Regions from separate parts of the Halochromatium sp. genome, predicted to be linked through region 1. Evidence: predicted binding sites of a transcription regulator. Region 1 holds the regulator's gene; the other holds the start of a gene.
The links. Region 1 encodes FNR, which switches genes on or off when oxygen is low (the NO sensors DNR and NnrR bind a similar motif). Its sites were predicted from a motif close to TTGATNTANATCAA; they were not measured.

Region 1 (3,418 bases):
ATCTTGCGCCGCTCCTCGTCAGGCAGGTCGCGCTCGGCCCGGCAAAGCAGGATGTCGGGCTGTATACCGATCGAGCGCAGCTCCTTGACCGAGTGCTGGGTGGGCTTGGTCTTGATCTCGCCAGCGGCCGGGATGTAAGGCACCAGCGTCAGATGCATGAACAGCGCGTTCTCGACACCGACCTCGACCCGCATCTGGCGGATCGCCTCGAGAAATGGCAACGACTCGATGTCGCCGACGGTGCCGCCGATCTCGACGATGGCGATATCAGCATCGCCGGCACCGAGTCGGATCGAATCCTTGATCTCGTCGGTGATGTGCGGGATCACCTGCACGGTACGACCGAGGTAGTCACCGCGACGCTCCTTGCGGATCACACTCTCGTAGATCTGTCCGGTGGTGAAGTTGTTGTTGCGCCCCATCCGGGTGCGGAGGAAGCGCTCATAGTGACCGAGATCGAGATCAGTCTCGGCACCATCATCGGTGACATAGACCTCACCATGCTGAAACGGGCTCATGGTGCCCGGATCGACATTGATATAGGGGTCGAGTTTGATCATCGTGACCTTGAGGCCGCGCGCTTCGAGCAACGCAGCCAAGGACGCGGACGCAATACCTTTGCCGAGCGACGAGACAACGCCGCCGGTAACGAAAACAAGCTTGGGCATAACCTGTGCAGGCAGACAACGTGGGTCTGGATAGGATACGCCAACCACGTTAGCAAATTGGTCCCGACCTCACAATTCCGGTCGCAAAAGGCCCGATGCCATGGCCTCGCTCATAGACTTCACAAGCAATGCTTGGTGCACGTATACTCCCCTCCGTTCGTTATCTGCGGACCTCCTTCGCAGCGCGACGCGATGACAACCATCAATGATCGTGCCGGCTGCGTCGGATCGATTCACCACCCTTTCGGAGCATTAGATGAACAAGTTTGCAAAGGTCATGGGTATTGCTGCGATCGCCACTGGCGCCGCTTTCTCGATGAGCGCCGCCCAGGCCTGGTGGGGGCCTGGCTACGGTGGACCTGGCTATGGCAACGGCTGGGGCGACGGCATGGGCGACATGTTCAGCGACATGTTCGGTGACGGCTATGGCGACTTCAACATGAACATGAGCGGCGGTGGTCGCGGCTATGGTCGCGGGCGCGGCTATGGCTACGGGCGCGGCTACGGCGATGGCTACGGCTATGGTCATCCTGGCGGCTACGGCTACCCGGGCTACGGCTATGGTGCACCTTACGGCTACGGCGCCCCACCTGCCTATGGCGCCCCCTACGGCATGCCTTACGGTGCCCCGATGGCCCCGTCGGCACCTTCTTCTGAAGAGCAGAAGTAAGTAGCAGCGAACCGCTGTTACCCCTAAAGCCGCGCCTCGGCGCGGCTTTTTATTTTTTAATACCACCCTCCTCGCGCTCACCGCCCACTGTGGCCGACCCTGCGCACCTTCAACCAGCAATAACATTGCTTAGCGCGCGTGTATGCAAATCAGATTGACGCTTGATGCATGTCAACTTGAGTTGCAGAATAGGGCTAAACCATCCACTGGAATCTTGCTTTGACTCAGCGAAAAGTAATCTCGTTCGACACCATCCGAGTCGCCTGCAAGAACTGCTCGTTGTCGCAGCTCTGTCTGCCGATGGGCCTCGCGCCGGAAGACGTCGAACGTCTCGACTCGATCATCAAGCGGTCCCGTCCCCTGCATCGCGGTGACCACCTGTTCCGTGGTGGCGAGCGCTTCCGCTCCCTCTATGTGGTCAAGACCGGTTCGGTCAAGACCTATGCGCCGAGTGAGGAGGGCGGCGAGCAGGTGCTCGGCTTCCACCTGCCCGGTGAGATCATCGGACTCGACGCGATCGATAAGTCCTGTCACGCCTGCTCGGCCAAGGTGCTCGAGACCTCGGCGATCTGCGAGGTCCCCTTCCAACGCTTCGAGGAGCTAGCAGCCTCGATCCCGTCGCTCCAGCACCAGATGTACCGGTTACTGAGCAAGGAGATCGGCCAAGACGCCGATATGCTCCTCCTACTTGGCAAGAAGAACGCAGAAGAGCGCCTCGCGGCCTTTCTCACGAGCATGTCGAGTCGGCTCAGCAAACGCGGACTATCGCCAACCGATTTCTATCTGAGCATGTCGAGACACGAGATCGGGAGCTATCTCGGGCTCGCAGTCGAAACCGTCAGCCGGCTGTTCACGCGCTTCCAAGAGGATGGTTTGCTGCGGGTCGATCGCAAGCATGTTGAGGTGCTGAACCTTCCCGCGCTCGAAATGATGGCAGGCTCCCCTCCCTCAAGCACCCACAAGCAACGCTCGAACTAATCCTGTCGGCAGGGCAGATCACCGAGCCCGGACTGCAGCCCGGAACTGAAGCTAGGACTCGCGCCGAAACGACGAGATCGGCTGCAGAGCACTGATTCATTAGGGGCTCAAGCCTCGATGGCTTAGGATTTACCGAGCCGGCGAGAGCCAGACGCAGCCGCCATCGCTCGCGACATTGATCGCTTCTAAGCGCCGCTGATGTGCGGTTGTCTCGGCCTCGTTCGCCCGCACCACGCGCAGCGCTGGCCGGTCTTTTCGTACCCGCCTCGCTACGACACCCGTTTGGGCAGGCTCTCCCGAATGATGTGCAATCGACTCCTGACCGAGTGCGAGTGCAACCTGGCCGCCGGTCATCGCGAGATAGACGTCGGCCAGGATCTCCGCATCGAGTAGCGCGCCATGAAGCTCGCGCCGCGCGTTATCGATCTCGTAGCGGCGACAGAGGGCATCGAGGCTATTGCGCTGCCCGGGGTGGCGTTGGCGGGCTAGTGCTAGGGTATCTACGACGGTGCATAGGTCTTCGATGCGAGGGGCGTCTGGACGCCACTGCCTCAGCTCGTGATTCAAGAATCCAACGTCGAACGCGGCGTTATGGATGATCAGCTCGGCACCGCGGAGATAGGCAATCAGCTCCTCGGCGATGTCGGCAAAGCGCGGCTTGTCAGCCAAGAAGGCCGTCGAGATGCCATGCACCGCAACCGCACCGGCGTCGATCTCACGATCCGGTTGCAGATACTGGTGGAAATTGGCCTTCGTCAAACGACGCTCGATCACCTCGACGCAGCCGATCTCGATGATCCGGTGCCCTTCGCTCGGCTCCAGGCCGGTTGTTTCTGTATCGACCACCAACTGTCGCATCATTGGATTCCTGATGAATGCGAGGGTCTAGGCCCGCTTCGGGATACCCAGATTGGCAAGCGCATCGGCTCGCTCGTTCTCGACATGGCCGCTGTGCCCACGCACCCAGCGCCAACTCACCTGATGATCGGCAAGCGCCCGGTCGAGCCGTTGCCAGAGATCCTGGTTCTTGACCGCCCCTCCCTGCTTGGTCTTCCAACCGTTGCGCTTCCAACGCGGCATCCACCGCTCAACGCCGTCTTGG
Region 2 (3,418 bases), on a different contig from region 1:
CCGCGTTAACGGCTTGAGCGGCGCTGGGATCGGCATCTCTGGCCCTTCTTCCCCGATGCGCACCGCTCGAGTCTCAAGGCTTGGCGTTATCATCCGCGCGTAGGGTGCCTGCGCGGCCTGATGGGTGAACGGCAGGGCCGCGAGGGCGCGCCGCTCCTTGAGCTTGGAGAGCCCGAGCAGCAGGAGACGAGGCAGCAGGCCGTAGGTCAGCACGGACAGCACCAAGAACCAGCGCCAAGAGCGCAGATTGCCGGCGTCGAGCACATAGAGCGGGTCTTTGAGGCTAATGCGCGTGCCGGCCACCTGCTCGAGGGTCGGCAGACCGACACCTTCGCCGAGCAGCCAGCTCCAGGGCAGCGCGATCAGGCGCGCGAGACCGTGAATGGTCTCGGCGCTGACGTTCATTGCCGAGCCCCAGCCGAATCCGAGATCGGCGAACCAGATCAGCGCCATGGTCATGAGAATGGCGCCAATGTTGAAGCCGATGCCGAAGATCTGTGCTGGCACCAGGACCGGCAGGTAGCTCGCCGGGCCATAGAGTGAGTAGTTGGCCTGCATCAGACCCTGCTTGGCCTTGGCGCGATCCCTGAGGTCAGGCGGCAGATGGGACAGTCGCTGTTTTTGCACCCAACGCGCCGCGCGCGAGAGCAGTGGTCGCAACAGTTGGCCGAGCAATGAGATGTCTTGCGTCGCTCGCTTGACCAGCTTGGAGCGGCGTCCGTACCAGAGCCCGAGCGTGGTGCCGACCAGGATCAGCTGCAGTAGGACCAACCAGAACAGGTACCAGGAGACGTTCACCGGGTGATCGCCTTCGTATTGCAGCAGCGTCGAGGCCACGCCAATACCAAGCGCGAAGCCGATCAGGCCCATGGCTGTCGCGATCAGGCGCTGGGCGCGCCTGAATGCCTCTCCAGGCAGGAGCTCGGCGACGGCCGGGTCTTCTTGGTCTCGGCGCCGCTCGAGCCACCAGCGCAGGGCCTTGTTGCGGTGTTGGCGGGTATGGGCCGCAGCGTCGCCGATGTAGGGCTCGATCTGGTCCTTGTAGAGGCGCCGGTCGCGCTCGGCAAGGCGTCGACGCTCAGCCGGGTGATCGCGCAGTAGCCGCTCGTCCTCGCCTGCGAAGTAGTCGAAGTCGATGAGATCCGGAACCTGCCAACGCAGCGGTCCTGATTTGCCATCGCGAGCACTGTTGTGATGTGGCGCGAGACGCCTTGAAGGAAAGACCATGGACAGGGAGTAGACTAACCGGTAAGGGTGCTTGCACGGATGGCTCGACGTGGCAGTGCGTGCTCGAACAGACGAACGGCCAGATTTCGACTCTGGACGCAAGGTATACCGGTCCTGGGCTAGTGATCAAGCGCGTTGCGCTGGCTTGACATAAGGCAAGCGACGCGAACGAATGCGGTGGGCGATGCTGGCGCACGAAAAATTTCGGCTGCTATACTGTAATGCATGATTGACATCAGCCTGAGTTGACACATTGACCACTGATCCACCCTCGGCCGGAGCCATTGCAGCGCGCGCCCTACAAACGGGACGCAAGCCGCATGCGGTCATCATCGGCAGCGGTTTTGGCGGACTCGCTGCTGCAATCCGTCTCGGCTATCGCGGCTATCGGGTGACCGTTGTCGAGAAGCTCGATGCCCCTGGCGGCCGTGCCTACGTGCACGAGATCGACGGGTTCAAATTTGATGCCGGCCCGACCATCATCACCGCGCCCTTCTTGCTCGAAGAGCTCTGGCAGATGTGTGGCCGCAGCTTCAAGGATGAGATCGACCTGCGCCCGATGGACCCCTTCTATCGTATCCGCTTCGATGACGGGGCGGTATTCGATACCAACGGCGATGCCGAGGCGATGCGCGCACAGGTTGAGCGCTTCGCGCCTGAGGATGTTGCTGGCTATGACCGCTTCATCAAGGCGAGCGAGGAGATCTTTCAGGTCGGCTTCGTCGAGCTCGGCCATGTTCCCTTCACCAACTGGCAGGACATGGCGCGCATCGTGCCGAAGATGGTCGCGCTGCGCAGTTATCGCAGCGTCTACGCGATGGTCTCGCAATATGTGAAGAACGAGCGATTGCGCGTGGCCTTGTCGTTCCATCCGCTGCTGATCGGTGGCAATCCGTTTACGGTCACCTCGATCTATACACTGATCTCCTACCTTGAGCGTCATTGGGGCGTGCATTCCGCCATGGGCGGAACTGGCGCCATCGTCAATGGGCTGGTGGACCTCATCCAAGGTCAGGGCGGAGCGATTCGGCTGAATTCCGAGGTCGCCGAGATCACCGTCGTCAACGGCAAGGCCACCGGCGTCAAGCTCAAGGATGGCGAGCAGATTGCGGCCGATGTCGTGGTCTCCAATGCCGATGTCGCCTGGACCTACAAGCACCTGCTGCCAGGTATCGAGCGCAAGCATTGGACGGATCGCAAGCTCGACAATGCGCGCTACTCGAACGGTCTCTTCGTCTGGTACTTCGGCACTAAGCGGCGCTATGAGGATGTGAAGCACCACAGCATTCTGCTCGGGCCGCGCTACAAGGGGCTGCTCAAGGATATCTTTGATCGCAAGGTGCTGGCGGACGATTTCAGTCTCTACCTGCACCGGCCAACCGCGACCGATCCGTCGCTGGCACCTGAAGGCTGCGACACCTTCTATGTGCTCGCTCCGGTGCCGCACCTGGATGCCGACATCGACTGGTCGGAGCGCGCGGAGCCGTATCGACGCGCCATCTCGGCCTACCTTTCCGACACCCTGCTGCCTGGTCTTGAGGATGAGCTAGCCCTGTCTTTGATCACCACACCCAAGGACTTCGAGCAGCGTCTCTGCTCGGTCAAGGGTGCTGGATTCAGTCTGGAGCCAGTGCTGATGCAGAGCGCTTGGTTCCGGCCGCATAACAAGAGCGAAGAGGTCGAGCACCTCTACCTGGTCGGCGCTGGCACCCACCCCGGAGCAGGGGTGCCAGGCGTCATCTCGACAGCCCGCGTACTGGATACGGTGGTCCCCGATGCCTCTGTTTTTGCGTGAGAACACCTCCTCGGATGCGACGGACCTCGCTGCCTGTCGGCAGCTGCTGAGTAACGGCTCGAAGTCGTTCTTCGCCGCGTCCTTTTTTCTACCCAAGATGATCCGCGATCCGGCGGCCGCGCTCTATGCGTTCTGCCGGGTGGCCGACGACGCGATCGATGAGCAGCTTGATCAGCAGGCGGCGCTCGAGCAGCTGCGCGAGCGACTCGAGCGTGTCTACCAGGGTCGACCGCTGTCGCTGGCGCCAGATCGCGCCTTTGCGGCGACGGTGGAGCGTTTTCAGCTGCCGCGCGAGCTGCCAGAGGCGCTGCTCGAGGGATTCGCCTGGGACGCCGAGGGGCGTGACTACGAGACGATCGAAGGTGTGCTCGACTACTCGGCACGGGTGGCCGCTGC

Region 2: a site for FNR is predicted at 1,373-1,386, ahead of ACY693_RS14465 (phytoene desaturase). Genes of this name have one in related genera too.

The regions. Positions count from the first base shown of each region.
Region 1 is NZ_JBUDPI010000040.1:7,116-10,533, reverse strand. It holds gene ACY693_RS04420 (CTP synthase) at 1-668, opposite strand, end outside; gene ACY693_RS04415 (sulfur globule family protein) at 925-1,338, shown strand; gene fnr (fumarate/nitrate reduction transcriptional regulator Fnr) at 1,558-2,316, shown strand; gene dnaQ (DNA polymerase III subunit epsilon) at 2,446-3,174, opposite strand; gene rnhA (ribonuclease HI) at 3,202-3,418, opposite strand, start outside.
Region 2 is NZ_JBUDPI010000269.1:507-3,924, forward strand. It holds gene ACY693_RS14460 (DUF2868 domain-containing protein) at 1-1,227, opposite strand, end outside; gene ACY693_RS14465 (phytoene desaturase) at 1,481-3,022, shown strand; gene ACY693_RS14470 (phytoene/squalene synthase family protein) at 3,003-3,418, shown strand, end outside.